Regions from separate parts of the Bradyrhizobium sp. BRP56 genome, predicted to be linked through region 3. Evidence: predicted binding sites of a transcription regulator. Region 3 holds the regulator's gene; each other region holds the start of a gene.
What was found. The regulator PhoB, encoded in region 3, activates phosphate uptake and scavenging genes when phosphate is short. The targets are predictions, from matches to a motif close to TGTCATNNANCTGTCAT.
Positions count from the first base shown of each region.

Region 1: I6F38_RS11010 (OprO/OprP family phosphate-selective porin) is a predicted target of PhoB. The motif match lies at 1,663-1,679, and genes of this name have one in related genera.
Region 2: phnC (phosphonate ABC transporter ATP-binding protein) is a predicted target of PhoB. The motif match lies at 2,444-2,460, and genes of this name have one in related genera.
Region 4: I6F38_RS03460 (RNA degradosome polyphosphate kinase) is a predicted target of PhoB. The motif match lies at 5,546-5,562, and genes of this name have one in related genera.

Region 1 is NZ_JADYVV010000012.1:23,740-31,582, forward strand. It holds gene I6F38_RS11000 (replication-associated recombination protein A) at 1-40, opposite strand, end outside; gene I6F38_RS11005 (DegQ family serine endoprotease) at 37-1,395, opposite strand; gene I6F38_RS11010 (OprO/OprP family phosphate-selective porin) at 1,741-3,339, shown strand; gene I6F38_RS11015 (helix-turn-helix domain-containing protein) at 3,679-4,059, opposite strand; gene I6F38_RS11020 (zinc-binding alcohol dehydrogenase family protein) at 4,177-5,190, shown strand; gene I6F38_RS11025 (ecdysteroid 22-kinase family protein) at 5,381-6,460, shown strand; gene I6F38_RS11030 (hypothetical protein) at 6,514-7,641, shown strand; gene I6F38_RS11035 (DUF1330 domain-containing protein) at 7,642-7,843, opposite strand, start outside.
Region 2 is NZ_JADYVV010000029.1:86,649-94,491, forward strand. It holds gene phnE (phosphonate ABC transporter, permease protein PhnE) at 1-407, opposite strand, end outside; gene phnD (phosphonate ABC transporter substrate-binding protein) at 491-1,423, opposite strand; gene phnC (phosphonate ABC transporter ATP-binding protein) at 1,502-2,317, opposite strand; gene I6F38_RS21230 (chloramphenicol acetyltransferase) at 2,529-3,194, shown strand; gene I6F38_RS21235 (alpha-D-ribose 1-methylphosphonate 5-triphosphate diphosphatase) at 3,191-4,366, shown strand; gene I6F38_RS21240 (DUF1045 domain-containing protein) at 4,376-5,071, shown strand; gene I6F38_RS21245 (LysR substrate-binding domain-containing protein) at 5,230-6,180, opposite strand; gene I6F38_RS21250 (SRPBCC family protein) at 6,353-7,483, shown strand; gene I6F38_RS21255 (crotonase/enoyl-CoA hydratase family protein) at 7,516-7,843, shown strand, end outside.
Region 3 is NZ_JADYVV010000064.1:44,548-52,390, reverse strand. It holds gene I6F38_RS33600 (aspartate aminotransferase family protein) at 1-562, opposite strand, end outside; gene I6F38_RS33595 (GcrA family cell cycle regulator) at 1,051-1,563, shown strand; gene phoB (phosphate regulon transcriptional regulator PhoB) at 1,757-2,467, opposite strand; gene phoU (phosphate signaling complex protein PhoU) at 2,613-3,329, opposite strand; gene pstB (phosphate ABC transporter ATP-binding protein PstB) at 3,436-4,254, opposite strand; gene pstA (phosphate ABC transporter permease PstA) at 4,251-5,096, opposite strand; gene pstC (phosphate ABC transporter permease subunit PstC) at 5,101-6,090, opposite strand; gene pstS (phosphate ABC transporter substrate-binding protein PstS) at 6,320-7,330, opposite strand; gene I6F38_RS33560 (ATP-binding protein) at 7,466-7,843, opposite strand, start outside.
Region 4 is NZ_JADYVV010000003.1:10,144-17,986, forward strand. It holds gene rnd (ribonuclease D) at 528-1,676, shown strand; gene I6F38_RS03435 (cold-shock protein) at 2,033-2,236, shown strand; gene purN (phosphoribosylglycinamide formyltransferase) at 2,314-2,964, opposite strand; gene purM (phosphoribosylformylglycinamidine cyclo-ligase) at 2,961-4,034, opposite strand; gene I6F38_RS03450 (CDP-alcohol phosphatidyltransferase family protein) at 4,195-4,737, shown strand; gene I6F38_RS03455 (DnaA/Hda family protein) at 4,826-5,503, shown strand; gene I6F38_RS03460 (RNA degradosome polyphosphate kinase) at 5,637-7,841, shown strand.

The sequences.
Region 1 (7,843 bases), on a different contig from region 3:
CGAACAGGTTGCCGGCCTCTCGCGGTTGCTTGGGGCTCATCCGCCGAGCGTCACGTTGATCTGCTGGCCGCCGCGCACCAGCGTGATGCGCCAGACCCGCGTCCCCGTCTTCGATGCCTTCTCGAGGTCGCTGGTCCGCACGATCTTCTCGTTATTGACCGCGAGGATGATGTCGCCCTTCTGGAAGCCGACATTGGCCGCGGTGCCGTCACCGGCGAGATCAGTCACCACCACGCCCTCGGCACCGGCGTCGAGATGCAGTTCGTCGGCCAGCGCCGGCGAGATGTTGGCGACCCTCGCGCCCTGGAACGGCGAGCGCGCGGTCAGCACGATCTCGTCGCGGTTGGTGTCGGGCGCGGTCTCCAGCGGTATGGTGAGCTTCACCGGCTTGCCGGCGCGCTGCACCTCGATCTCCGCGTTGCCGCCGAGCGGACGGGTCGCGAAGCGGTAGTCGAACGCGTTGGGATCGTCGATCGGCGTGCCGTCGATCCCGACGATCAGGTCGGAGAGCTTCAAGCCCGCCTTCGCCGCCGGGCTGTTCGGCGCGACGTTGGCGACCAGCGCGCCAGACGGCAGCTTCAGCCCGAGCGTCTCGGCAATCTCCGGCGTCACCGCCTGCAGCCGCGCGCCGAGCCATGGCCGCTTCACATTCTTGCCGCCGCTCTTGGCGGAGGCCACCACGACGCGCACCATGTTGGCGGGGATCGCAAAGCCGATGCCCTGCGAACCGCCGGAGCGCGAGAAGATCGCAGTGTTGATGCCGGCGAGCCGGCCGGTCATGTCGACCAGCGCGCCGCCGGAATTGCCGGGATTGATCGCGGCGTCGGTCTGAATGAAGAATTGATAATCCGTGATCCCGACTTGAGTGCGCGCTAGGGCCGAGATGATGCCGTGCGTCACGGTCTGGCCGACGCCGAACGGATTGCCGATCGCGAGCACGACGTCACCGACCTGCAGCTGGTCGGAATTGGCGAAGTCGAGGGTCGCGAACTTCTCCTTGTTGGTGTCCTTCAGGCGCAGCACCGCGAGGTCGGTACGGCTGTCCTTCAGCACGATCTCGGCCTCGTATTCGCGCTTGTCGGCGAGCGAGACCTTCACCTGATCGGCGCCCTCGATCACGTGATTGTTTGTGACCACGAGGCCAGAGCCATCGACCATCACGCCGGAGCCGAGCGAGCGCTGCATCTGCTCGGGCTGCTGTCCCGGCACGCCGAAGAACCGGCGAAAAATCGGGTCATCCAGAAATGGATTGCGGTTCTGCACGGTCTTGGCGGCGTAGACATTGACCACCGCCGGCTGCACCCGCTGCACGATCGGCGCATAGGACAATTGCAGCTCGGCCTGCGAGGACGGCACGCGGCGGTCCTGGGCCGCGACTGCGGAAAGATTCCCCATGAAGGCCAACGTGCACAGAGCGGATACGGCAGCAAAGCGGACAGGTCGGAGCATTCTCACCTCTCGTGGAAACGCCGGAATATAGGCGTGTTCGCCGGGCAATTGAAGGGCGCCCGGCCGGATAACTGGCCCCCCGCCGTACCGGTGCACAACCCGCGGCGGCCGCGTTGAAGCGCGCCGCCAAGCTTCTATGATGGCTGTCATCTCACTGCGCCGCTCCGCTTGTTGCCTGCGGACCACAAGCGGAACTGCGATGCCCGGAAGCACTGTCGTGCGTCAGTCACGATACGCTCCTAGGACCGTTCAGTGAGTGAGTGGGGAATTCAAACACAACAGGGGTGCACAATGGGTGCAACAAAAGTCAGTGCAATCGCCATAGGCCTGGCAGGGGCGCTTGCCGCCTCGCCGGCCTATTCGCAATCGGCCGGAGGCGGCAGCGATGCGGAGATCGCGCTGCTGAAGCAGCAGCTGAAGATGCTCGAGCAGAAGCTCGACAAACTGCAGAAGCAGACCAACGCCAATACCGCAAGCGCAGCCAGCGCAAACGCCAATGCGAAGGCGGCGGATGCCAAGGCCGCGCGGGTGGCGACCGCCAACGCCGCGATCCCGGTGAAGGGCCCGGTCGCGCCGTCCGGCGTCGTGGTGACGATGCCGAACAACCGGCCGACGATCTGCACCGCCGACGAACAGAACTGCGTTGCGATCACGAGCCGCGTGCACTGGGATGTCGGCGGCTATGACTATCGTCCGAACACCGCAGGCACCTCGCCGCAGAAGCTCGACAGCGGCGAGAACGTCCGCCGCGCACGCATCGGCATCGTCGGCAAATTCTTCGGCGACTGGAATTACTCGCTGATCTACGATTTCGGCGGCTCGTCCGACGGCTTCGGCGGCGCGGCGCCGGGATCGCTACCCGGCGGCGGCACCTCGGGCATCGAGAATGCGTATCTGAGCTACACCGGCTTCAAGCCGTTCGGCGGCAAGATGGCGATCGAAGGCGGCATCATGGACGTGCCGTGGACACTCGACGAAGCGACCAGCTCCAACGACATCCTGTTCATGGAGCGCGCCTCGGTCGGCATCATCGCACAGAACATCGCCGCCGGTGACTTCCGTTCGGCCGCCGGCACCCGCTGGTGGAACGACCAGTTCTGGATCGGCGGCTATGTCACCGGACCGACGTCGGGCGCCATCCACTCCGCGTCCTCCGCCTCGCCGGCCGGCACGTCCGAGCAGTATGGCAGCGTCATCCGCGTCGCCGGCAATCCGATCAGCGGCAAGAACTATTCGGTGCACATTGGCGCCGATGCGGAATGGCTGGTGCAGCCGCCGCGCAACCAGCTCACGCAGGCGCAGACGCTCACGCTCAGCGACCGGCCCGAGCTGCGCATCGATCCGACGACGCTGATCTCGACCGGTGCGATCGCCAATGTCTCCGGCGCGCAGGTCTACGGCGTCGAGGCGGCAGCGACCTATGGCCCGTTCATCGCGCAGGGCGAATATTACTGGTTCAATGTCGATCGCTCCGCGAACACCGGACTGCCGCCGTTCGGCGCGCCGAGCCTGAAGTTCGACGGCGGTTACGCGCAGGTCGGCTACGTGCTGACCGGCGAGAACCACGCCTACAATCCGGCAACGGCCTCCTATAGCGGGATCAAGCCGCATGATCCGTTCTCGCTCGCCGGCGGCGGCTGGGGCGCCTGGGAAATCGCCGGCCGCGTCAGCACGATGGACCTCAACGATCAGATCGCGCAGGCGGTCGGCATCGCGGGCGGCCGGCAGACCGTCTACACCGCTGCGCTGAACTGGTACGTCAACAACAACGTCCGCTTCATGCTGAACTACCTGCACGGCGATATCGCCAAGCAGGCCTCGGCGACCTCGGCTGCGGACGTCGGCTCGAAGTTCGACGCGGTCGCGCTGCGTACGCAGGTTGCGTTCTGAGGCGAGCTGATCTGTCGTCGACGGCAAACGGCCGAGGCATTGCTCCGGCCGTTTTTGTTGCTCTGAAATGCTTGAAATCATCGAGCCGTAGCGGCATCGAAACTGCGTTCCCTCTCCCGCTTGCGGGCAGGGCTATCGCATATGAGCTCGGTCGCTCCACAAATTCGTCATGCCCGGGCTTGTCCCGGGCATCCACGTCTTTGTTTCCAGGCGAAGAAAGACGTGGATGGCCGGGACAAGCCCGGCCATGACGGTGCGGAAGAATCGGTTCATTCCATATGCGATTGCCCTGCCGCACGCGGGGCGAGGTGAAGCGGAGCGCGTCGCGCGAACATGCTTTCAGGCCGCGCGCTTCGACTTCTTCACAATGACCTCCGGCGCCGGCGCGCAGGACAGCCGCTCCTGATGGCCCTCGCCCCAGGCTTTCAGAATATCGATCACCGGGCGCAGACTCTCGCCGAGTTCGGAAAGCGTGTATTCGACCCGTGGCGGCACCTCGGCATAGACCTTGCGGATCACGAGGCCATCGTCCTCGAGCGCGCGCAGCTGCTTGGTCAGCATGCGCTGGGTGATGCCGGGCATCCGCCGCCGCAACTCGCCGAAGCGCTGGGTGCCGGCCTGCAAATGATACAGGATCACGCCCTTCCATTTGCCGTCGATCAGGTCGAGGGCCGCCTCGACCGCGCAGCCCGGCCGGCGCGCGAAATTCTTCCGTTTCATGCAGTATTTTCCCAATAGTATACAAACAGGGACTAGTTCCCTGTTTTTACAGTACTTGCCAAATGGACGCCAGCGCGACAGTTAATCGGCAGGCAATCGCCCACACGGAGACCAGGCATGAAGGCCGTCGGATACCAAAAATCGCTGCCGATCGAGGCGGCGGATTCGCTCGTCGATTTCGAGATCGCCAAGCCCGAGCCGAAGGGGCGCGACATCCGCGTCGCGGTGAAGGCCATCTCGGCCAATCCGGTCGACTACAAGGTGCGCAAGCGCGCGGCGCCGACCGACGGCGGATACAAGATCCTCGGCTTCGACGCGGCCGGCGTGGTCGACGCGGTCGGGCCCGACGTCTCGCTCTTCAAGCCCGGCGACGAGGTGTTTTACGCGGGCTCGATCCTGCGCCAGGGCACCAATTCGGAATTTCATCTGGTCGATGAACGCATCGTCGGCAACAAGCCGGCGTCGCTGTCCTTCGCGCAGGCCGCCGCCCTGCCCCTGACCTCGATCACCGCGTGGGAGCTGCTGTTCGACCGGCTCGGCGCGGTGCCGGGCAAGAGCCTCGACCCGCGCACGCTTCTGATCACCGGCGGCGCCGGCGGTGTCGGCTCGATCCTGATCCAGCTTGCGCGCCGCCTCACCGGGCTGACCGTGGTCGCGACCGCAACGCGGCCGGAGTCGCAAAAGTGGTGCCGCGATCTCGGCGCCCATGCGGTGATCGATCACTCGCAGCCGATGAAGGAGCAGATCGAGAGCTTGAGGCTGCCGCCGGTCGGCCTCGTCGCCAGCCTCACCTTCACCGACCAGCACTACAAGTCGATCGCCGACTTCATCGCGCCGCAGGGCAAGTTCGGCCTGATCGACGATCCGCCGGAATTCAACGTCGCCGCGTTCAAGGGCAAGGCGGTGTCGGTGCACTGGGAATCGATGTTCACGCGCTCGTCGTTCCAGACGCCCGACATGATCGCGCAGTATCATCTGCTCAACGATGTCGCCGACCTGATCGACAAGGGCGTGCTGCGCACCACGCTCGACCAGACCTTCGGTACCATCAACGCCGCCAACCTCAAGCGCGCTCACGCTTTGCTGGAAAGCGGCAAGTCACGCGGCAAGATCGTGCTGGAAGGCTGGTAAGGCTCCTCACGTCCGCTTCCTCATGCCCGGGGAAACATCCCGGGCATGATATCCCCACAGGCCCGCCGCGGCTTTTGCCAAAGCCACGGCATCGCCTGTATGATTTGCGCAACGATCACCCCGTCCTCAATCCGGCCGCGCAGGACGCAGCTGGAGCGGTGGTGACGCCCACGGGGATGGGAGGAAACCGATGAATTTGCTCACGGCCGATCCGTCGCGGATCGATCCGGAGTGGATGACGCGGGCGCTGCGCGAAGCCGGTGTGATCGACCAGGTCAGGGTCGTCGATCTCGCCTGCAAGCCGGTCGGCAATGGCCTCGTCGGCGACAGCTATCGATTTCGTCTGACCTATGACGGTGACGAGCCGAACGCTCCCTTGAGCGTCGTCGGCAAATTCCCGGCCGCAGATCCCGACAGCCGCCGCTCCGGTTCCGCGCACACGCTTTACGTCCGCGAGGTCGCGTTCTATCGCGAGCTGGCGGCGACCGTCGCCATTCACACCCCGCGGCCGATTCTTGCCGAAATCGATCCGGCGACCGACGACTTCACCCTGATCCTGGAGGACCTCGCGCCCGCACGTCCGGGCGATCAGCTCGCCGGATGCTCGATCGCCGACAGCCAGATGGCCATGACCGAGGCCGCGGCGTTGCATGCGCCGCGATGGAATGACCCGAGCCTCGATGCGGTGCAATGCTTCGTGATGGCCGCAAGCCGGCGCAGAGACCTTCGCGCGGTGCTGCCCGGCATCATCGGTCACTACAAGGAGCGATATCGCGGCGTGATCGAGCCGGAATTCCTTGATCTGATCGACCGGCTTCCGGACGCGCTATTGCGCTACCAGTCCGATCGATCGGCGCCGCGAACCCTCCAGCATGCGGATTTCCGGCTCGACAACATGCTGTTCGACGTCCGCGGCAATACCCATCCGATGGCGACGCTGGACTGGCAGACACTGACAGTGGGCCCGGGAATCGTCGACGTCGCCTATTTCCTCTCGGCCGGCATCGATCCATCCGAACGGCGGCTTCATGAGGCCGACCTGGTGCGGTTCTATCATTCGGAACTGATCCGGCGCGGCGTGCGGGACTATGAGTGGGATCGTTGCTGGCGGGACTATCGGCGCTACACGCTGCATGGCATCATGATGGGCGTCGTCTCCGCGCTCAGCGTCCAGCGCTCCGAGCGCGGCGACGCGCTGTTCCTGAAAATGACCCGCGGCGCCTGCGCGCAAGCCCTGGACCACGACAGTTTTTCATACTGGCAGGACTGACGCGCTTTCGAGCGAAGTGGATACAATGCGTCAGGACATCGAAAGGGATCGGCGTGCTCAACAAACTGGACGATTTCCCCATCCACCAGACGCCGGAGCCGATCGCGGTTCCCTCGACCAGCGACCGCAATGTCTATGACCGGACCTGGTTCAACGGCTACACCGCCGACGGCGCGTATTATTTCGGGATCGGCATTGCGATCTACCCGCACCGCAAGATCCTCGATTGTGCCTTCAGCGTCGTGGAACGCGGCGGACGACAGCACTGCTTCTACGGTTCGCGGCGCGCCCCGATCGAGCGCACCGAGATGCAGGTCGGTCCGTTCAGGCTCGAAGTGCTCGAGCCGATGCTGCGGACCCGGGTGGTGCTCGACGACAATGCGACGGGCCTTGCCTGCGACCTGACCTTCTCCGCGCGCACCGCCGCGATCCAGGAAGCGCGCCAGACGCTTTGGTCGGGCGGCCGCCGCGCGATGGATTCGACCCGGTTCGACCAGTTCGGCCGCTGGAGCGGTGTCATCAGCCACCCCGATGGCGGGATCAAGGTCGACGATCGCACCTGTTACGGCATCAAGGATCGCTCCTGGGGCGTGCGCAATGTCGGCGAACGCGACGTCGGAGGCGCGCCGATGCCGCCGCCGAGCGTGTTCTTCCTCTGGGCGCCGCTGGTCTGGGACGACCACATCTCGCACGCGATCTTCTTCGACGGGACGCAGGGCGAGGCGCTGGTCCGCGAGGGCATCACCGCGCCGCTCTACCGATGCGAGGCCGAGATTCCCGGCGTGGTCGACGGCCTCGACCGCCGCATGGCGACCGCGCGGCATCGCGTCAAATACGTGCCGCACACCCGGCTCGCGCAGTCGGCTGAAATCGACCTCGTCGATATCGACGGCCACACCACGACCATCGCGCTCGACCCGATCCTCAAATTCCAGATGAAGGGCCTCGGCTACGGCCATCCGCAATGGGGCCAGGGCATATGGAAGGGCGAGCTCGAGATCGGCGGCGAGTCGTTCGATCCATCGACGCTGGATCCGCTGGCCCGCGAGAATGTGCACGTGCAGCAGGTGGTCCGCGCCCGCCAGGGCGGCCACACGGCAATTGGCGTGCTGGAGCAGATTTGCTTCGGCCCCTACCGTCCCGCCGGCTTCAGCGAATTCCTGGACGGCGCGAAGGGATAGCTAGATCGGCGGCACGCCCTCGACGAACAGCAGGCGTCGCTCCAGCGCGGTTGCGCGAAGCTTCAACGCTTCGGCGTATTCCGGTGACGCGTACCATTCGCGCAGGCGCGCCATGGTCGGAAATTCGACGATGACGATCGCGTTCGGTGGTGGACCGCCCTCCACCACCTCGACTGTACCGCCGCGCACGACGTAGCGCCCG
Region 2 (7,843 bases), on a different contig from region 3:
ATCGTGAAACGTACCCATGGGCCCGGCGACGTATTCTGGGCCGCGAAGAAATTGAGCGCGAAGGCGAGCACCGCACCCGTCAACGTGCCGACATAGCTGATCAGGATCGTCTCGCCGAGCATCTTCAGCCACTTATGCCAACCCCAGAACCATTCGGCGGGATCGGTCCAGATCCGCGCGCCGGAATCCAGCGTCAGGATGCGATCGAAATAGCTGACGAAATTGCCGAAATAGGTGAACAGCGTGCGCAGGTTCACTTCCGCGCCGAACGCCGCGATCACCAGCACCGCACAGAATGCCGCCGTTGCCAGCGCGGCCTTCAACCGCTTGCGTGCGACGGACTTGCGGTAGGCGTCCTCCAGCGTCGCCAGCTGCTGCGCTGGAAGAATGGATACGGCGGTCGCCATCGACGCGTGCCAGTCCGGTTCGGAGTTGAGTGGGGAGAAAGGGCCGGGCTATACGCCCGGCCCTCGTGACGTCAGGCGTGCGATCAGCTCGCCTTCTTGCGCAAACCGTCGACGAACTTGATCAGCTCGATGGTGCCGTCCCAATCCTTGGTGGTGGCGGGATGGAAGCCCTTCTTCTGACCGTCGGACAGACGGTCGAAGGCGGCCTTGTCCTTGGTCGGGGCGTCGAAGAAGGCCTTTGCGATCGCAGCCTTCAGGCCCTCCGGAAGATCGGTGTTGTACGCATAGGGGCCGTTGATGATCAGCGCCGACTTGTGGATGATGCGGAAATCATCCTTCTTCATCGCCGAGCCGTCGGCATTCTTCAGCATGCCCTTGGTCAGCATCTGGGCGAGCGTGGAATCGTCCTCGTTGGTCCACTGGTTGGCGGCCACATCAACAGTTCCCTGCGACAGCGCCAGGACGGCGTTCTCGTGGCTGCCGGTGAACACGACCTTGCCGAAATAGCCTTCGGCATTCGCAATGCCCATCTTGTTGAGTTCGAAGCGCGGCACGTTGTTGCCGGATGTCGAGTTCGGATCGACCAGGCCGAGATTCTTGCCTTTCAGGTCCTCGACGGTCTTGTAGGGGCTCGACGCCTTGACGAAGAACACCGAGTAATAGCCGGTCGAACCGTCGGCGTTCATATCGTTGGCGAACGCGTCGGTCTTGACGCCGGTCAGGCGCGCGCGAGAGAACGAGGCCGAGCCGTAGCTGGCGATCTGGATGTTGCCGGCGCGCTGGCCTTCGATGACGGCCGCGTAGTCGTTGGCGATGCGCAGTGTGACCTTCACGCCGAGCTCCTTCGACAGATACGCCACGAACGGCGTCCAGCGCTCGGTGACGCCGGAGGCGTTCTCGGCCGGCACCACCGCGAAGGTGAGCTCCGGGTATTTTGCCTTCCAGTCCTGCGCGGAGGCCGAACCGGCAAATGCCAGCGCGGCGGCGCCGGCCAGAATGATGCGACGAGTGAACATGACTACCCCTCTTTGTTGTAGTTGCACCTGTTGGCCGGGCAAAATGCCCGGCCCCCCAGATTGAAAAATGCGCGACGCTCAGGCCGCGGCTGCGGTGCCGAGTGCCGGCGCAGTTGTACCGTCGGGCGCGGGCAGCGGTGCTGCGCCGATGACGTCATTGGCCTCGAGGTCATAGAGCTCGCGGGCGATATGGTCGGTGAGCGCCGCGGGAGCGCCATCGAACACCACGCGACCCGCGGCCATGCCGACCAGGCGATCGCAATAGGTCCGCGCCAGGTCGAGCGAGTGCAGATTGCAAAGCACCGTGATGCCGAAATGCTTGTTGATGCGCAGCAGCGCGTCCATCACGATCTTGGTGTTGCGCGGATCGAGCGAGGCGATCGGCTCGTCGGCGAGAATGATGTCGGGCTCCTGCACCAGCGCGCGCGCGATCGCGACGCGCTGCTGCTGGCCGCCGGAGAGCTGGTCGGCGCGCTGTGCCGCCAGCTGGGCGATGTCGAATTGCTCGAGCGCCGACAGCGCGAGCGCCCTGTCCTGCTCCGGCCAGACCTGCGCCAGCGAGCGCCATGACGGAATCTGGGCCAGCCGGCCCATCAGCACGTTGGTCAGCACGTCAAGGCGGCCGACCAGATTGAACTGCTGAAAGATCATCGCCGAGCGCGCGCGCCACCGCCGCAGTTCCTTGCCGCGCAGCGCGGTGACGTCGGTGCCTTCGAACAGGATACGGCCGGAGGTCGGATCGGCGAGACGGTTGATCATCCGCAACAGCGTCGACTTGCCGGCACCGGAGCGGCCGATCACGCCGACAAAGCTGCCCGGCGCGATCGAAAAGGACGCGTTGTCGACTGCGGCTTTCGTGCCGAAACGGCACGTCAAACCTTCCACCACCAGCATGTAATGCTCCAACCGCGCCTCGTTGGGCCATCGCTATCCCCGGCGTTTTACAGTTATGTGACGACAGCGCTGCGGTGCGGCGATCGTCCACACCCGTCCCTTGTCGCTCCCTTGCCGTCATCGCAACGTCATGATGTTGTCATCAAGCATCCCGATGACGAGCGCGCATCCCCCGGAAGCCCAAGATTCTTGAAGATTTGCGGAGGCCCTGATGGCCGGAAAAACACTCTCGGTTGTGCCGACCGTCGACCCGACCGCGTCAGTCCGTGAGAGCAAGCTCGGCAAATATACCGAGGTCGGCGCGCGCACGATCCTGCTTGAAGTCAGCATGGATGACTATTCCTACGTCGTGAACGACAGCCAGATCACCTACACCTCGATCGGCAAGTTTTGCTCGATCGCGGCGATGACCCGCATCAACCCCGGCAACCACCCGATGCATCGCGCGACTCAAGCGCACTTCACCTACCGCGCCAGCGCGTATTTCCCTGGAGAGAGCGACGACACCGACTTCTTCAACTGGCGACGTGCGCATCACGTGCATATCGGCCATGACGTCTGGATCGGTCATGGTGCGATCCTGTTACCAGGACGGAACATCGGAACCGGCGCCGTCGTCGCCGCCGGCGCGATCGTGACCAAGGACGTTCCCGCCTACACCATCGTGGCCGGTAATCCGGCGCGGCCGGTGAAGCGGCGCTTCTCCGAGACGATCGCCGACCGCCTCGCCGCGCTCGCATGGTGGGATTGGGATCACGAAACACTTCGTCGTGTCCTGCCCGACTTTCGCAAGCTCGCGGTCGAGGAATTCCTCGACAAGCATGAGGCCGAGGCCGTATCCCAATCACGGAACAAACAACGGAGCGCCGCATCGTGACGGACATTATTTTCATCGAGGGCGGGCGCACGCTGGTTGACGGCGCCCTGGTCGAGACCTCGCTGCGGACCTCAGGTCGCGACATCGGCGCGCTCGACGCCGAGCAGGGTCGCGCCGCGCTTCACATCGATGCCAGTGGCCTCCTGGTGCTGCCCGGCATCATCGACCTGCATGGCGATGCATTCGAGCGGCAGATGATGCCGCGCCCCGGCGTCGACTTCCCGACCGACGTGGCGCTGATCGACAGCGACCGGCAGGCGATCGCCAACGGCATCACCACCGTGTTCCATGGCACGACCTGGTCGTGGGAGCCCGGCCTGCGCAGCGCCGAGAATGCGCGCAAGCTGCTCGACGCGATCGAGGCGCTGCGGCCGCAGCTCGCCGCCGACACCCGCTTCCATCTGCGCCACGAGACCCACAATCTCGAGGCCGAGGCCGAGATCATTCAATGGCTCAGTGAAGGCCGCATCGACCTTTTCGCCTTCAACGACCACAGCAACGTCAAGCCGAAGAAGCGCAACCAGCTGGCCGAGCGCACCGGGCTCTCCGTCGAGGCCGTCAACGACATGCTCGACCGGATCGTGGCGCGCCGCCCCGAGGTGCCGGCCTCGATCGCGCGACTGGCCGCTGCCGCGCGCGCGGCCGATATCCGCATGCTCTCGCACGACGACAACAGCCCGGCGATGCGCCAGGAGTTTCGCGCGCTGGGCGCCACGATCGCCGAATTCCCTGTCAATGAGGAGACCGCGCGCGATGCCGCTGGGGCGGGCGACTTCATCGTGTTCGGCGCGCCCAATGTGGTGCGCGGCGGCAGCCACACCGGCTGGACCAAGGCATCCGACATGATTGCACAGGGCCTCTGCTCGGTGCTGGCGTCGGACTATTACTATCCGGCGCAGCTGCTTGCGGCGTTTCGCCTCGTCGCCGACAGCATCCTGCCGCTCGCCAAAGCCTGGGACCTGATCTCGTCGGCGCCGGCCCGAGCGGCCGGGCTCGCCGACCGCGGCGTGCTCGCCGCGGGCCGCCGTGCCGACATCATCGTCGTCGACGAAAAGGCGCCGTTGCGGCCGCGCATCGTCGCCGTGATCTCAGCCGGACGGCTGGTGCATCTGGCGGACGCGAGCTGCCTCGTTCATTCGCGCGCACCGCGCAAGACGGTTGCGGCGGCGTAGCCCAGTCCTATGACCAGCACTCCGCGCTACGCGATCTATTATGCGCCGTCGCCCGACAGCGCCCTGCACCGCTTCGGTTCGACGCTGCTCGGCTACGATGCGGTGTCGGGCGACGACCTGCCGTTTCCCGATGGCGTCGCGTCCGACTGGCGCGAGGTGACCGAAGATCCGCGCAAGTATGGATTCCACGCCACGCTGAAAGCGCCCACCGCGCTCGCCGACGGTCGGAGCGAGGCCGAGCTTCTCGATGCCTGTGCCGCCTTCGCCGGCCGCGCGCGGCGCATTCCGGTGATCGAACCGGTGGTCGATGCGATCAGCGGCTTCATCGCGGTGATCCCGGCCAGCCGCTCGGACGACCTGCAGCAGCTTGCCGCCGATTGCGTCACCGAATTCGACGCGTTCCGCGCGCCGCTGACGCCGGAAGATCGCGCGCGCCGCAGGCCAGAGAAACTCACCGCGCGGCAGTGCGACTATCTCGACCGCTGGGGCTATCCCTACGTCATGGAGGAGTTCCGCTTCCACATGACGCTGACAGGGCGGCTGAGCGACGAGCGGCGCGGCCCGATCGTGGCGCAGCTGCGCATACGGTTCGCGGCGGTCGACCTCACGCGGCTCGCAATCGACCGCATCGCGCTGTTCAAGCAGACCGACAGCGCATCGCGCTTCCGCATCATCGGCAGCTGGCCATTGCGCGGCGACCAATAGCGACGCCTCCCTCCTGAGAGAATGTGGCGCTTTGCGCCGCCGTCATTGCGAGGAGCGATAGCGACGAAGCAATCCATCGTTCCGCACATGCGGTGCGATGGATTGCTTCGCTCCGCTCGCAATGACGGGCACCATGAAGCGCTCGTGACACGAGTAGGCTAGTTCGGCTTCAAGAGCTCGGCCAGCAGCCACTTCTTGAATTTCTGCAGCGCGCGACTGCGCTGCGCGCCCGGCGGATGAACCAGCCAATAGCTGCCGGTGACGTGGCCGCCCGGCAGGAGCCGGCGGATCGTGCCGCGCCGCTCGCTTTCGGCGATGAAGGGTTCGAGCGCGAGCGCGACGCCGGCACCGCGTTCGGCGGCCTGCAGCGCGGCTACGAAGCTGTCGACAGAGATCGCGCGCGTGGCAGCCGGCACGGGTTCGCCGGCATGCCTGAACCAAAGCGGCCAGGCTGCGGGGAATGTCGTCACATGGATCAACGCAGCGCGGCCGAGGTCGGCGGCACTGCGCAGCTTCAATCGCCGCGCTAATGCCGGCGCACCGACCGGAACGGTCCTCACCTCCATCAAGCGATGCGCGACGACGCCTTCCGGCTTGTCGGGCCCGAAGCTGATGCCGGCATCGAATGTCTCGGCGTCGAAATCGACATTGCGGTTCGAGGTCTCGATCGCAAGATCGAGCTCGGAATGCCGTGTGAGGAACGAGGATAGCCGCGGGATTAGCCAAGCCGACGCGAACTGCGGCAGCACCTTGAGCCGTAGCCGGCGCTGGCCGGCCGCCTCGACCGCCGATTCCGCCTGCGCCAGCAGTGCAAACGCACGACCGGTCGCGGCGGCCAGCTTCTCACCGGCAGGAGTCGGCCGAACCACGCGATGGGCACGGTGAAACAGCGCGACGCCGAGATGGATTTCGAGATTGCGAATGCGATGGCTGATCGCCGAGGCGCTGACATTCAGCACGCCCGCGGCCTCCTTGAAGCTGCCGAGCCTGACTGCGACATCGAACGCCTGCAATGCCAGCAGATGAGCCGGCCGAAGGCTCGATGCAGCGAGGTCGTCCCTGCCTTGCGACGGTGGCCGGCGCCCCGGCCTCGGGTTGTTCCTGCTCATGGGACCGATCCTAGCGGCCGCCCGCCGTCGATGTCGCGCAGAAAAATGCATTCGGATGAATGTCATTCATCCGAGTGCGGCTCGTTTCGCTTGTCGCCTGAGGCGCAATACGAAATCCTGCCGCTCGAAGCAGACCGGCGGCAAGCCCGGCCAACAGAGCGGGAGGACAGCAATGAAGGCACAGCTCGCGGACGAAGCCTCCATCGTCGACCGCATCCTCAGGCATATCGATGCGAAATCGACCGATCTCAGCGACGGCGTCTGGCACGAACCCGTCGCGCATTATCTGTCGCAGGTTCGCTTCGCCGCCGAGATCGAACATGTGTTCCGCCGCACGCTGACGCCGTTCTGCCCGTCGGCCGCGCTCGCCGAGATCGGCGCCTATGTCGCGCGCGACGCGGCGCTGACGCCTGTTGTCGCGATCCGCGGCGCGGACGGCGTCGCGCGCGCCTTCCGCAATGCATGCCGTCACCGCGGCGTGCAGCTGGTCGACGGCGCCGGCTGCCGCAAGGCGCTGACCTGCCGCTACCACGGCTGGACCTACGGCCTCGACGGCCGGCTCCGCGGCATCCCCGACGACTACGGCTTTCCCGACCTCGACAAGACCACGCATGGCCTCGTGGCGGTCACCTGCATCGAGCGCGACGGTCTGGTGTTCGTCTCGCAGGACGATCCGGCCGCAACGTCGGATGCGAGCGACATGCCGACATTGTTTGGCGACGGCTGGCAGCTCTACTCGACAGCCTCTCAGGACGTCGAGGCCAATTGGAAGATCGTCGCTGAAGGCTTTCTCGAAGGCTACCACATCCGATCGACGCATCAGGATACGTTCTATCCTCTGCAATACGACAATCTCAACGCGATCGAATCGTTCGGCCGCAACAGCCGGATCAGCTTCCCCTATCGGCGCATCGAGAAGCTGCGCAATGTGCCCCCGGGCGAACGCAGAACGACCGGCATGTTGACGCACGTCTATCACCTGTTTCCCAACGTGATGCTGTCGACCTTCCCGACCAATCGGTTGATGACGGTGCTCGAACCGCTCGCCGTGGACCGCACCCGGCTCGTCACCTACACGCTCTCGAACCAGATCACCGCGGAAGACGAACGCGCCGCGGTCGCCCAGGGACGCGACTTCGTCACATCAGGCGCCGCCGAAGATCGCGAGATGGCCTGCGCCGCGCAGCGCGGGCTAGCAACCCGGGCGAACACCCACTTCACCTTCGGCCTGTTCGAGGGTGCGATCAGGCATTTTCACCAGAACCTTGCGGCGGTCATCGAAAGCCGCGCAAGCGCACGCTGAGCCGCTCCAACATTGCGTAGCGAGAACCGAACATGTTGGACCACCCGACCGTCAGATACCGAACTGAGCAGGCCATCGCGATCGTCACCATCGATCGCTACGACGAGGCGCGCAACGCGGTCAATCCGGAGACGGCGCAGGGGCTCGCACAGGCCTTTCGCACCTTCGATCGCGATCCGTCGCTGTCGGTGGCGATCCTGACCGGCGCGGGCGGCGCGTTCTGCGCCGGCTTCGACCTGAAGCGCACCGCGGCCGGGCATCGCGGCCACCGTGTCGAGAACGGCGACGGCCCGATGGGCCCGACGCGGATGAAGCTGTCGAAGCCGGTGATCGCCGCCGTCGAGGGACCCGCCGTGGCGG
Region 3 (7,843 bases):
GCACCGGCTCGATCAGGATGCCGGCGGTGTGCGGACCGATCGCCTTCTTCACCGCCTCGATGTCGCCATGCGGCACCTGGTCGAAGCCGTCCATCGGCGGGCCAAAGCCCTCGAGATATTTCGCCGAGCCGGTCGCCGCCAGCGTACCCAGCGTGCGGCCGTGGAAGGCGCCCTCGAAGGTGATGATGCGGTAGCGCTCGCCATGGCCCTTGGAGAAGTGATAGTGGCGGACCAGCTTGATCACGCCCTCCATCGCTTCCGCGCCGGAATTGCAGAAGAACACGAAGTCGGCAAAGCTCTGCTCGCACAGCCGTGCGGCAAGCACCTCGCCGTCCGGGCTCTTGAACAGGTTCGACATGTGCCAGAGCTTGGTCGCCTGTTCCTGCAGCGCCTTGACCAGATGCGGATGCGCGTGCCCGAGCGCGTTGACCGCGACGCCCGAGGTGAAATCGAGATAGCGGTCGCCGTTGGTTGCGATCAGCCAGGCGCCCTCGCCGCGCTCGAAGCCGAGATCGACCCTGGCGAAGACGGGGAGCAGATGCGACGTGGCAGCGTTGGTCATGGCGATCACTGACGGTTTTTAAGCCGACAATTGCCGCTGCGCCTTGACGCCAGCGCAGCAACGGCCAGCTTCGGAAAACAAAACGGCCGCCTTTGCGGGCGGCACGTGGCGGGCATTCTATGCTGCGGTCGGTAAGTGTCAATCGTCACGAAGTGGCCTTCCTGCAATGCGAAACGAGCGCAATCCGGAGCATTCCGGTGCGGTGGAAAAGCCTCATCGCGATGCTTAACTGTGTGGGAACATGTGGACGCACGGCCGCGGACTCTTGCGCCAGAGTCACGCCATATTGTAGCGTTTGGCCTGTCGGGTACGACATCTCGTGCGGCGGTACTGGACCCTCTAAGTAGCCTTTGTGTCTCGCGTAAACGTTCGGGCGCAACACCGTGCCCGGCGAGGGCTAAGGGATTCTGGCCGCAGGGATATTTGTCCAGATTGGCTCGCAGCGCCGCTCCAATGATTGGCCGGCGCTACGCGAAGGGAAGAATGCGATGACTGTATTGACCTGGTCCGACGATCGCGTCGAGCAGCTGAAGAAACTCTGGGAGTCCGGCCTGTCGGCCAGCCAGATCGCGGCGGAACTTGGCAATGTGACGCGAAACGCCGTGATCGGCAAAGTGCATCGGCTCGGCCTCTCCGGCCGCGCCAAGGCACCCTCCACGGCCGCGCCGCGGCAGCGCAAGGCTCGCCCGGCCCAGCACATGATGCGGGTGGCGCGTCCGGTCTCGCGCGGCAACACCGCGCTGGCGCATGCCTTCGAGGTCGAGATGGAGCCCGATCCGATCTCCTACGACAATGTGGTGCCGATGAGCCAGCGGCTGTCGCTGCTCGAGCTCAACGAGGCCACCTGTCACTGGCCGGTCGGCGATCCCTCGAGCCCGGAATTCTTCTTCTGCGGCGGCAAGGCGCTCGCCGGCCTGCCCTATTGCGCGCATCACTCGCGCGTCGCCTACCAGCCCGCCGCCGATCGCCGCCGGCCGTCGGCGAAACCGCAGATCAAGTGAGCACTCGGGAAAACGACGGAAGACCTGAAAAACAAATCCCCGCGAAAGCGGGGATTTTTTTTGTGGCCTCCACCGTCATTGCGAGGAGCGTTAGCGACGAAGCAATCCATCGTTCCGCGTTTGCGGTGAAATGGATTGCTTCGCTACGCTCGCAATGACGATGCTGGATGGGCCGGGGCTAAGCCAACGCCCATTACGGCTGCGGCTCGGCCTTGGCAAAGCGGTCGTCGAGCGCGTAGCCGGCGCCGCGCACGGTGCGGATCGGATCCTGCTCGCGGCCCGGATTGAGCAGCTTGCGCAGGCGGCCGATATGCACGTCGACGGTGCGCTCATCGATGTAGATGTCGCGACCCCAGACGCTGTCGAGCAGTTGCTCGCGGCTGAACACGCGGCCGGGATGCTCGAGGAAGAATTCGAGCAGGCGATACTCGGTCGGCCCGAGATCGATCGGACGGCCCGAGCGCGCCACGCGGCGCTTCTCGCGGTCGAGCTCGATGTCGCCGTAGGTCAACACGGTCGCAAGCCGCTCCGGGCTGGCGCGGCGCAACAGGCCCTTCACCCGCGCCAGCAGCTCCGGCACCGAGAACGGCTTGACGATGTAATCGTCCGCGCCGGTGGCAAGCCCGCGCACGCGCTCGCTTTCCTCGCCGCGCGCGGTCAGCATAATGATCGGAAGCTGCTTGGTCTCGGGCCGCGCCCGCAGGCGGCGGCACAGTTCGATGCCGGACAGGCCCGGCAGCATCCAGTCCAGCACCACGAGGTCGGGAACGCGCTCCTTCAGCCTTGTATCCGCATCGTCGCCGCGCCCCACCGTCTCGACATCGTAGCCTTCCGCATCGAGATTGTAGCGCAACAGCGTCGTCAGCGCTTCCTCGTCTTCGACTACCAGAATGCGTGCGCTCATCGGTCTAAGTTCTTTCTCTGTGGTGATCCGTTGCCCAGACGCAAACCGAAACGCTTACTTCCTCAAGCATAGTCCCCGCGGAAGCGAGTTGTCGCGAGGACCATCCAGTTTCACTCTTGCCGGTTCCGCGCTTGCCGATCATGCCTCAGTTGCCCGGCACCGTGGTGGCAAAAGTGGTCATGTCGCCCTTCGGGCGCTTGTCGGTGATCTGCTGGCCCTCGATCATGTAGAACACGGTCTCGGCGATATTGGTGGCGTGATCGCCGATCCGCTCGATGTTCTTGGCGCAGAACATCAGATGGATGCAGAACGAGATGTTGCGCGGATCTTCCATCATGTAGGTGAGCAGTTCGCGGAACAGCGAGGTGCAGATCGCATCGACCTCCTCGTCGCCCTTCCAGACGTTCATCGCCGCCGGCAGGTCGTGCGCGGCGTAGGCGTCGAGCACCGACTTGACCTGCGACAGTACGAGGTCGGTCATGTGCTCGAGGCCGCGGATCAACTTCAGCGGCTGGAAATCGCTCTCCAGCGCCGCGACGCGCTTGCCCATGTTCTTGGCGAGGTCGCCGATCCGCTCGAGATCGGTGGCGACGCGCATCGCGCTGACGATCTCACGCAGGTCGATCGCCATCGGCTGGCGGCGCGCGATCGTCAGCACCGCGCGCTCTTCGATGTTGCGCTGCAGATTGTCGATCTCGATGTCGGCGGCGACCACGCGCTTGCCGAGCGCGACGTCGCGACGGATCAGCGCGTCGACCGACTCGGTAATCATTCGTTCGACCAGGCCGCCCATCTCGGCGACCAGGCGGGTCAACTCCTGCAGGTCGCTGTCGAATGCCTTGGCGGTATGTTCAGAAGCCATCGCTTGTCTCCCTCAACCATGATCCCGGGGATCATGGCTTCGTGTCCTGAATTTTAGCATGACCTGATCGGAAAACCGGTTTCCACTTTTCCGGATCATGCGCCGGTCAACCGAACCGGCCGGTGATGTAGTCCTGGGTGCGCCGATCGCTCGGTGAGGTAAAGATCTTGTTGGTGTCGTCGAACTCGATCAGCTCGCCGAGATACATGAAGGCGGTCTTGTCGGAGACGCGCGCCGCCTGCTGCATGTTGTGGGTGACGATCGCGATCGTGTAGTCCTCGGAGAGCTCCTGGATCAGTTCCTCGACCTTGGCGGTCGAGATCGGGTCGAGCGCCGAGCACGGCTCGTCGAACAGGATCACCTCGGGGCGCACCGCCACGGTGCGCGCGATGCACAGGCGCTGCTGCTGGCCGCCGGAGAGCGACAGGCCGGAGGCGTTCAGCTTGTCCTTGACCTCGTTCCACAGCGCGCCGCCGCGCAGCGCCTTCTCGACCCGGTCGTCCATCTCGGACTTCGAGATCTTCTCGTAGAGGCGGATGCCGAAGGCGATGTTCTCGTAGATCGTCATCGGGAACGGCGTCGGCTTCTGGAACACCATGCCGACCCGCGCGCGCAGCAAGTTGAGGTCGAGCTTGGGGTCGAGAATGTTGGTCTGGTCCAGCATCAGCTGGCCGACCGCGCGTTGGCCCGGATACAGGTCGTACATCCGGTTGAAGATGCGCAGCAGGGTCGACTTGCCGCAGCCGGACGGGCCGATGAACGCCGTGACGCGGTTGGTGCCGAGCGTCAGGTTGATGTTCTTCAGCGCGTGGTGCTCGCCGTAATAGAAGTTGAGATTGCGCACCGTGACTTTCGGCGGCGCTTCCGGCAGCGGAACCTGCGGAATGTGGCCTGCGGCAGTCGTGGAGACGGAAAGCTCGGTCATTTTGCGGCCCTTTCGGCACCAAGGATACGCGCGCCGATATTCAACGCGAGCACGGTGAATGTGATGAGCAGCGCACCGCTCCACGCCAGCTCTTTCCAGTAGGCGTAGGGGCTCTGCACGAAGTTATTGATGGTCACCGGCAGGTTGGCCATCGTCTTGGTCAGATCCAGGCTGAAGAACTGGTTCGACAGCGCGGTGAACAGCAGCGGCGCGGTCTCGCCGGCGACGCGGGCGGTCGCCAGCAGCACGCCGGTGATCAGCCCCGATCGCGCCGCACGATAAGCGATCCGCTTGATCACCAGCGAACGCGGCAGGCCGAGCGCGGAGGCGGCCTCGCGCAGCGGATTGGGCACCAAGAGCAGCATGTCCTCGGTGGTGCGCAGCACGACCGGGATCACGATCACCGCGAGCGCAAGGCTGCCTGCGATCGCCGAGAAGCCGCGCATCGGCACCACCACCGCACCATAGATGAACAGGCCGATGATGATCGAGGGCGCGCTGAGCAGGATGTCGTTGATGAAGCGGATCACCGAGGTCAGCTTGTCGTGCTTGCCGTATTCGGCGAGGTAGGTGCCGGCGAACAGGCCAAGCGGCGCGCCGATGCCGACGCCGATCACGGTCATGATGACCGAGCCGACGATGGCGTTGAGCAGGCCGCCTTCGGTCGAGCCGGGCGGCGGCGTGTTCTGGGTGAACAGCTGCACGCTGAGGCCGGCAAGGCCGTTATAGAGCAGCGTGATCAGGATCAGCGCCAGCCAGGTGACGCCGAACAGCGCCGCGCCGACACAGAGTGCGCGGATGACGATGTCGCTGCGGCGGCGGGATTTGTAGATCGGGTTCATGGCGTTACTTCCCCGCCTTCTTTTCAAGCCGCATCAGCATCAGCCGCGCGCCGGCGAGCACAAAGAAGGTCAGCACGAACAGCAGCAGGCCGAGCAGGATCAGGCCGGACTGGTGCAGGCCGTCGCTCTCGGCGAATTCGCTGGCGATCGCCGCCGAGATCGTGGTGCCCGGCGCGAAGATCGACGACGAGATCCGGAACGAGTTGCCGATGATGAAGGTCACCGCCATGGTCTCGCCGAGGGCGCGGCCGAGCGCCAGCATGATGCCGCCGATCACGCCGACGCGGGTGTAGGGAATCACGACGCTGCGGACGACCTCCCAGGTGGTGCAGCCCATGCCGTAGGCGGCCTCTTTCAGCACCGGCGGCACGGTCTTGAACACGTCGACCGAGATCGCGGTGATGAAGGGCAGCACCATGATCGCAAGGATCAGCGCAGCGTTGAACAGGCTGAGATAGGACGGCGGGCCTGCGAACACCGCGCCCAGCACCGGGACGCCCTCGAAGATCCGGATCATGAAAGGCTGGAAGGTGTTGGCCAGGAACGGGCCGAGCACGAAGAAGCCCCACATGCCGTAGATGATCGAGGGGATGCCGGCGAGCAGCTCGATCGCGATGCCGATCGGGCGGCGCAGCATTTGCGGGCAGAGCTCGGTGAGGAACACGGCGATGCCGATGCCGACCGGAATGGCGATCAGCATCGCGATGACCGAGGTGATCAGCGTGCCGTAGATCGGGCCGAGCGCGCCGAGCACCGGCGGATCGGCCGAGGGCGCCCAGCGCTGCGTCCAGAGGAAGGCGAAGCCGTATTCCTTCATCGCCGGCCAGGCGCCGACGATCAGCGACAGGATGATGCCGCCGAGGATCAACAGAACCGAAATCGCCGAGATGCGGGTGATCCAATAGAAAGTGAGGTCACCGAGCTTGAAGGCGCTGAGGGCCTTGGCGCGATCGTAAGGTCCCGCGGCTTCCATCACATCGCTCTGAACAGCCATGTCTGCCACGCCAATCCCCTCTTTAGTATGCAAAAGCCACGCAAGCCGCTACGCCCCGAAGCGATCTTCACTGACGCATTTGGCCGGGCGTCGTCGTTCCAGCCACGCCCCTTGAGGCGCGAACCCCGGCCTCGATCCCGCGCTTGTTGCCGCGGTGATGGAGACCGGGTCTTGGTCGCTCAACCTGCGCCGCGATCGAGTCGGCACAGGTCCTGTCGCAGCGTCGGACTTAGCTCTTGATGTCCGACGACCAGGTCTTCTCGATCAGCTTGACGACCGAGTCCGGCATCGGGATGTAGTCGAGCTCTTCGGCCGCCTTGTCGCCCTTCTCGAAGGCGTACTTGAAGAACTTGAGCGCTTCCTGCGAGGCCGCCTTGTCGGTCGAGTCCTTGTGCATCAGGATGAAGGTCGCCGCGGTGATCGGCCAGGAGGCTTCGCCCGGCTGGTCGGTCAGGATCACGTAGTAGCCGGGAGCCTTGGCCCAGTCGGCATTCGAGGCGGCAGCCTGGAAGGCAGCCATCGTCGGCTGCACGGTCTTGCCGGCCTTGTTGACCAGCCCGGTGTAGGTCAGCTTGTTCTGCTTGGCGTAGGCATACTCGACATAGCCGATCGCGTTCTTGGTCTGGCCGATGTTGCCGGCAACGCCTTCGTTGCCCTTGGCGCCGACGCCGACCGGCCATTCGACCGCGGTGCCGGAACCGACCTTGGACTTCCAGTCGGCGTTCGACTTGGAGAGATAGTCGGTGAAGTTGAAGGTGGTGCCCGAACCGTCCGAACGGCGCACGACGGTGATGGCATCGCCCGGCAGGGTCAGCTTCGGATTGAGCTTGGCGATCGCCGCGTCATTCCACTTGGTGATCTTGCCGAGATAGATGTCGCCGAGCACTTCGCCCGACAGGATCAGGTCGCCCGGCTTGATGCCTTCGAGGTTCACGACCGGGACGATCGCGCCCATCACCATCGGCCACTGGACGAGGCCGTCCTTCTCGAGCTGCTCGTGCTTGAGCGGCGCGTCGGTGGCGCCGAAGGTCACGGTCTTGGCCTGGATCTGCTTGATGCCGGCGCCGGAGCCGATCGACTGGTAGTTCAGACCGTTGCCGGTCTCCTTTTTGTAGGCGTCAGCCCACTTCGAATAGATCGGGAACGGAAACGTCGCGCCCGCGCCGGTAATATCGGCAGCGAAGGCCGACGTCGAAGCGGCGATCATGCCGGCTGCGACGATTGCTTTGATGAAATTCATGGGTGGTCTCCATCCTGTGAGCGAAGCGCCGAATGCGCCCGATCGCGCTCACGCCGGTCCATCTAGGAGCGGTCGGTGCTGCTTTTACGAAGGTTGGATGACAGTTGGATGACAACGCTAAGCTTCTGAAAACGCTTAGCTTTGGGTTGGTAACGGGGTCTTCGGCCGGGGAAAACAGGCGGTAAAAGTGGCGCCGTTCTTCGGCACGCTCTCGATCAAAAGACGCCCGCGATGACGGTTAAGAATATGTTTCACCAGCGATAATCCGAGGCCCGTTCCGCCCTGGTTGCGGCTGTCGCCGACGTCGACCCGGTAGAAGCGCTCGGTCAGCCGTGGCAGGTGCTCCGGCGCGATGCCGGGGCCGAAATCCCGTACCATGACACGGATTTCGGGGGTCCCCTCGCCCGATGCGCCCGAAACGGCCTGATTCAGCGACACTATGACGCGGCCCCCGGAGGCGCCGTATTTGAGGGCATTCTCGATCAGGTTCTCGAACAGGCGGAGCAGTTCCTC
Region 4 (7,843 bases), on a different contig from region 3:
TTTCGCAATAGCGTATATACATATCCTCCGCAGTCTTTCCGGAGTCTTCTCAAAGAGTTGGCCGAAAACTGCGGAGAACTTGCTCGTCTGCACTAGGGTTGCGCCCACCGATTTCGGCTCTCGCCTTGTAGCTAACCCCTTGATGATGAGTCGGTTTTCTAGCCTCGAAGAGATGTGTAAATGCCCTAGTGCTTTCGCAGGGACGACGATTGTGGACGTCGGCGGTACCATACGTTCGGTGCCGTCCTAGCGAAGGCCAGAACCCGTTACTCCATGTGAGAATTGTTGCGCGGTGCTGGGGCAGCGATCCCATTCAGTATCAAATTCAATGGCTACGGGCCCCAGCCTTTCGCCCGCACGACGGCCGAATTCCCGGCACGACCGGGCCGAAAACACCCTCGAATCATGCCCAATCAATTCAAAAATGGCCCGTCCCTCACCCCGCGCGGGGCCAAAATCCCTGCAAGACCCTTGACATAGCTGCCCTTTCGGCAGAACGCGTGTGGTCAAGCCGTTATGGACACTTCATGGATTTGATTAGCACGACCTCCGACCTCGCCGCCGCCTGCGACCGGCTCGCCAAACACAAGGTCATCACTGTCGACACCGAGTTCCTGCGGGAGACGACCTACTATCCGCTGCTCTGCGTCGTGCAGATGGCGAGCGCGGAAGAAGCGGTCGTGGTCGACGCGCTGGCACCCGGCATCGACCTCAAGCCGTTCTTCGACCTGATGTCGAACGAGGCCGTGCTCAAGGTATTCCACGCCGCGCGGCAGGACATCGAAATCGTCTGGCACCTGTCCGGCACGATCCCGCATCCGATCTTCGACACCCAGGTCGCCGCCATGGTGCTCGGCTATGGCGACAGCATCGCCTACGACCAGCTCGTCGACCGCGTCACCGGCCACCGCCCCGACAAGACCCATCGCTTCACCGACTGGTCGCGCCGGCCGCTGAGCGACGAGCAGCTGCATTACGCCGTCTCCGACGTGACCCATCTGCGCGAAGTGTTCGCGGCGCTCGACGCCGATCTGAAGAAGCGCGACCGCAGCGACTGGGTCAGCGAGGAGATGGAGGTCCTGACCTCGCCGAAGACCTACGACTTCCATCCGGAGCGCGCCTGGGAGCGGCTCAAGACCCGCGTGCGCAAGCCGCGCGAGCTCGCGGTGCTGATCGAGGTCGCGGCCTGGCGCGAGCAGGAGGCGCAGAGCCGCGACGTGCCGCGCTCGCGCGTGCTCAAGGACGATGCGGTCGGCGATATCGCCACCCATGCGCCGACCTCGCTGGAGAAGCTCGGCAATCTGCGCTCGCTGCCGAAGGGCTTTGAGCGCTCGAAATGGGGCGCCGACATCATTGCCGCCGTGCAGCGCGGGCTCGCCCGCGACCAGGCCATGCTGCCCAAGCTGGAAAAGCCGAGAAACAATTCCAACGGCGCGGCGACCGTCGAGCTGTTGAAGGTGCTGCTGCGCATGACCTCGGAGCGCCACGGCGTCGCCAGCAAGGTGATCGCCACCGTCGACGACCTCGAGCAGATCGCGGCCAGCGATCAGGCCGAGGTCGGCGCCCTGCACGGCTGGCGCCGCGAACTGTTCGGCGAGGCCGCGCTCAAGCTCAAGCACGGCCAGCTCGCGCTGGCGATCGACAAGGGCCGCGTGGTGCGGGTGGACCGGGGTTAGCGCGTCCGCCTGATGCGCGCCAGGTTCCACCGGCAGTCGGCCAGTGGCCGAACGCGTTGCCCCGGAGTTCGACCGGCACAGGCTGAGGTTGCGTCACGCAAGACCACCGCGCTTGCTAAGGCGCAATTTTCGTGTTGCAATCCGTTCACAATCGGATTTGCGGCCGTTCGACTGTGCGTTTCGCGACGTTGATATCCAAGGCTTCGATGTACAGGGCCTCGAGAGGCGAAACTTCGGACTTGAAGACTTTGGATCTGACGACCCGGGAAGTGAACAGACAGCGCAAAGTCCGCTTGTGGCGTGGCACGTGGAAAACGTGGCCGCGTCTTTTTTATGTCTAAACTGGGAGAGAGACGATGCCGAAGGGTACCGTCAAATGGTTCAACCCGACCAAAGGTTACGGGTTCATCAAGCCAGCCGTCGGCGACAAGGACGTGTTCGTCCACATCTCGGCGGTCGAGCGCGCGGGCCTCAGCACATTGAACGAGAACCAGTCCGTCGAGTACGAGCTGGTCGAGAACCGCGGCAAGGCGTCGGCAGAGAACCTCAAGGTTCACTGAACGCCGCTGCCAGCGGAATTCATCCTGATGCCTCCCCCGGCCGCATCACCCCGGGGGATGTCTCCTGCAACCGCGCGCTAAGGCGCCGGCGCGATCAGGGTATGGTCGGTTGCGCCGCTGCCCAGGGTCTTGCAGAGATCGCCTTCGAGCTTGAGCCGGCCGCTTGCCAGCAGCCGCAGCGCCTCCGGATAGATGCGATGCTCGATGGTGATCACGCGCGCGGCGAGCGTCTCGGCGGTGTCGTCGTCAGCGACCGTGACCGCGCCCTGCATCACGATCGGTCCGGCGTCGGTCTCCGGGATCACGAAATGCACCGTCGCTCCGGACAGCTTGACCCCTGCACGCAACGCCTGGCCGTGCGGATCGAGACCCGGAAAGCAAGGCAGCAGCGAGGGATGGATGTTGAGCATCCGCCCGTACCAGTGCCGCGCGAACTCGGCGGTGAACAGCCGCATGAAGCCGCCGAGGCAGATCAACTCGACCTGCCTGTCGTCGAGCGCGCGCTGCAGCACGGCCTCGAAGCCGGCGCGGTCCTTGCCGAACGGCTTGCTCTCGATGACGATGGTCGCAATGCCGCTGGCGGCCGCCTTCTCGAGCCCGGCGGCATCGGCGCGGTTCGAGATCACGGCCACGATCTCGGCTGGGAAATCCGCAGCCTTCGCAGCCTCGATCAGCGCGGCCATGTTGGAGCCGCGGCCGGAGATCAGGATGGCGACGCGGCGCTTCATCGCGAGAGATCGAGATGACCGTTATAGACCACGCGATGCTCGCCTTTGGCTTCGATCACCTCGCCGAGCAACGTCACGGTCTCGCCGCCGGCGGTGAACGCCTCGGTCACGGCGTCGACCGCATCAGCCTTGACGATCGCGATCATGCCGATGCCGCAGTTGAAGGTGCGCAGCAGCTCGAGCTCGGCGATGCCGCCCTGCTCGGCCAGCCATTTGAACACCGGCAGCACCGGCAGCCGCGCCAGATCGATGCCGACGCCGAGATGCTTCGGCAGCACGCGCGGAATGTTGTCGGTGAAGCCGCCGCCGGTGATGTGGGCGAGGCCCTTCACCGCGCCGGTGTCGCGGATCGCGCGCAGGCAGGATTTCACATAGAGCCGGGTCGGCGTCAGCAGCGCGGCGCCAAGCGTCATGACCGGCGCGAACGGCGCCGGCGCGTCATAGGCAACGCCGGACTGCTCGACGATCTTGCGCACCAGCGAATAGCCGTTGGAATGCACGCCGGAGGAAGCCAGCCCGATCACGGCATCGCCGGCCGCGATATCCTTCGTCGGCAGCAAGGTGCCGCGCTCGGCCGCGCCGACCGCGAAGCCGCCGAGGTCGTAATCGCCATCCTTGTAGAGGCCGGGCATCTCGGCGGTTTCGCCGCCGATCAGCGCGCAGCCGGATTCCCGGCAGCCCTCAGCGATGCCGGCGACGATCTGCGCGGTGGCCTCCGGATGGAGCTTGCCGCAGGCGAAATAGTCGAGGAAGAACAGCGGTTCCGCGCCCTGCACGACGAGGTCGTTGACCGACATCGCGACCAGATCGATGCCGATGCCGCCATGAATGCCGGTCTCGATCGCGATCTTCAGCTTGGTGCCGACGCCATCGGTCGCGGCCACCAGGACCGGATCCTTGAAGCCGGCGGCCTTGAGGTCGAACAGCCCGCCGAAGCCGCCGATCTCGGCGTCCGCGCCAGGCCGCGCGGTGGCCCGCACCATCGGCTTGATCAGATCGACCAGTCGATTGCCGGCGTCGATATCGACACCCGAATCCGCGTAAGTGAGCCCGTTTTTGCGCTCGGTCATGCCCAATTCCAGATGATCAGGGGCTGGTTACGAGGAATTCCGCCCCCGCGCAATGGCTCGCGGCGCTGCCGCCGCGATACTATGTAGATAACACAAGGCGGCTGCGCAAAAGAGCCGGATATCGAGTAAAATCAGGCTTCTAGCCGGGAAGCGATCCAAGTTGAGCATTCCGAACATCATCACCCTCGGCCGCATCATCCTGGTGCCGGTGATCGTCTGGGCCATCGTGTCCAGCCAGATGGAGATTGCGTTCGCGATCTTCGTGATCGCCGGCGTCTCGGACGCGGTCGATGGTTTCCTCGCCAAGCGCTTCAACATGACGAGCGAGCTCGGCGCCCTGCTCGATCCGCTCGCCGACAAGGCGCTCCTGGTGTCGATCTATGTCGCGCTCGGAATCTGGGGCGCGGTGCCGCGCTGGATCGTGATTCTCGTGGTGTCACGCGACATCATGATCGTCTCCGCCGTGATTGTGTCATGGTTGTTCGACAAGCCGGTCGAGATGAAGCCGCTGATGGTGTCGAAGCTGAACACGGTGGCGCAGGTCGCGTTCGCAGCGCTGGTGCTGGCCTCGCTCGGCTTCGGCTTTCAGCCACACCCTTACGACCTGATCCTGATGGGCCTGGTCACGATCTTTACTTTGGGTTCGGTGTCCCTCTATCTCGTGGAGTGGGTGCGGCACATGAGCACGATCGAAGCTCGGTAGGCGGGATCCGGAAAAGCGGAAGCCGGTTTTCCCGCGACAAACGCGACGCGTTTGCGCATGGCTAAAATGAAGTGGTTTGGAGACTTGCGTGGCCAGTAGCGTTCAACCTCGTCAATTGGCCTTGGCCCTGCCGCACGAGGAGAAGCTGACCCGCGACGATTTCCTCGAGGGCCCTGCCAATGAGGCGGCGCTGGCGCTGATCGACGGCTGGCCGGACTGGCCGAACCGAATCATGCTGCTGGTCGGGCCTGACGGCTCCGGCAAAAGCCACCTCGCCGCGATCTGGGCCGAGACCGCCGGCGCGCGCTCGACCGCGGCGCATGCGCTGACCGCCGACACGGTGCCGACCGCGCTTGCGACCGGTGCGCTGGTGGTCGAGGATCTGAGGCCGTCGGATTTCGACGAGCGCGCGATGTTTCATCTGATGAATCTGGCGCGCCAGGACGATGCCTACGTGCTGATCACGGCGCGCGTTCCGCCGTCGGCGTTCGAGATCGAATTGCGCGACCTGCGGTCGCGGCTCCGCGCGGTGCCGACCGTGACGCTGCTGCCGCCGGACGACCAGCTGTTCCGCGGCCTGATCGTCAAGTTCTGCGCCGACCGCCAGATGAGCGTGGACGAACCGCTCGTCAGCTATCTGAGCAACCGGATCGAGCGTTCCTACGTTGCCGTCCGGCAAGCGGTCGAGCTCCTGGATACCGAGGCACTCCGGCTCGGCCGTCCGGTCACTCGGGCGCTGGCGGCGGAGCTGTTGCGCGATGCCTGATCCATCCCCGCGGCTTGACGGCGCAGGTGAGCGGAACATCAATGTCATCGAAACGTCATCGCAATATCACATGGTCTCTGCGGCTCTCGGCTAGACCGCCCTGGCCCCCTGCCCTGAATTGGACCAGCACTTGATGGACTCGGTACAAGCTACTGAAATCAAAGAAAAAGAGGCGGAATTTCCCGCCATTCCCGCAATCGCGACCAGCCCCGAGCGCTTCATTAACCGGGAGCTCTCCTGGCTGCACTTCAACCGGCGGGTGCTCGAGGAATCGGTCAATCTCGGCCATCCCGTGCTGGAGCGGGTCCGCTTCCTGTCGATTTCGGCGAATAACCTCGACGAGTTCTTTATGGTCCGTGTCGCCGGCATCAAGGCGCAGGTCCGCGAGGGCATTACCGAGCGCAGCCCGGACGGCCTGCTGCCGGCCGATCAGCTCGTGATGATCAACAAGACAGTCTCGCAGCTCGCCTCCGACCAGCAGGCGATCTGGAGCGACCTGCGGGATATCCTGGCCAAGGTCGGCATCCAGCTGGTCGACGCCCGCGACGTCACCAAGTCCGAGCGCAGCTGGATCGAGGATCACTTCCTCCACAACATCTTCCCGTTGCTGACGCCGCTGGCGATCGACCCGGCGCATCCCTTCCCGTTCATCCCGAATCTCGGCTTCACGGTGGCGCTGCAATTGTCGCGGATCTCCGACGGCAAGGCGATGAACGCGCTGATCCGCATGCCCGGCAAGATCGACCGCTTCATCCGCATCCCCTCCACCAAGGAAGGCGCGCCGGCGCGGCTGATCACGCTGGAGCAGGCTACCGGTCTCTTCATCGGCCGCCTGTTCCCCGGCTACACCGTCAAGGGCCAGGGCGCATTCCGCATCATCAGGGACTCCGAACTCGAAATCGAGGAAGAGGCCGAAGACCTCGTTCGCCTGTTCGAGACCGCGCTCAAGCGGCGCCGCCGCGGGTCGGTGATCCGGCTCGAGATCGAGGCCACGATGCCAGAGGAGCTGCGCATCTTCGTGCAGCACGCCCTGTCGGCAGCAGACGACGAAGTGATCCTGGTCGACGGAGTGCTGGCGATGAACGAGCTGTCGCAGCTCACCCGCCTCAATCGCCCCGACCTCGAATTCCCGCCCTATGTGCCGCGCCACCCCGAGCGGGTGCGCGATCATGGCGGCGATATCTTCGCCGCCATTCGCCAGAAGGACCTCGTGGTCCATCACCCCTACGAATCCTTCGACGTCGTGGTGCAGTTCCTGCAGCAGGCAGCACGCGATCCCGACGTGGTCGCGATCAAGCAGACGCTCTATCGCACCTCGAACAACTCGCCGATCGTGCGGGCGCTGGCGGAAGCCGCCGAAGCCGGCAAGTCGGTGACCGCGCTGATCGAGCTGAAGGCGCGCTTCGACGAGGAAGCCAACATCCGCTGGGCCCGCGACCTCGAACGCGCCGGCGTGCAGGTGGTCTACGGCTTCATCGAATTGAAGACGCATGCCAAGCTGTCGATGGTGGTGCGCCGCGAGGGCGGCAATCTCACGACCTATGTGCACACCGGCACCGGCAACTATCACCCGGTCACCGCGCGCATCTACACCGACCTCTCCTACTTCACTTCGGATCCGATCATCGGCCGCGACGTCGCGCGGGTCTTCAACTACATCACCGGCTATGCCGAGCCGAGCGACATCGAGAAGATGGCGGTGTCGCCGCTGACGCTGCGCAAGCGGATCATCGAGCACATCCACGGCGAGATCGCCCACGTCAAGCACGGCCGGCCCGGCGCGGTCTGGATGAAGATGAATGCGCTGGTCGATCCCGATATCATCGACGCGCTGTACGAGGCCTCGCAGGCCGGCGTCTCGGTCGAGCTCGTGGTGCGCGGCATCTGCTGCCTGCGGCCGGGGCTGCCGGGACTGTCGGAGAACATCCGCGTCAAATCGGTGATCGGCCGGTTCCTGGAACACGGCCGAATCTATTGCTTCGGCATGGGTCAGGGCCTGCCGAGCACAAAAGCTGCTGTGTATATCTCGTCCGCCGACATGATGCCGCGGAACCTCGACCGTCGCGTCGAGGTTCTCTGTCCGCTGCAAAATCCCACGGTGCATCAGCAGGTTCTCGAACAGATCATGGTCGCGAACCTGAAGGACACCGAGCAAAGCTGGCAATTGTTGCCGGATGGGTCGTCAACGCGTATGAAGGCCGCGAAAGGCGAAGAGCCCTTCAATCTGCATGACTACTTCATGACAAATCCGAGTCTGTCCGGCCGTGGTAAGTCTCTCAAGGAATCTTCACCGCGCCGTCTCACGCGTCGCAACGAGCGTCAGCAGCCATCGTCTTAAGG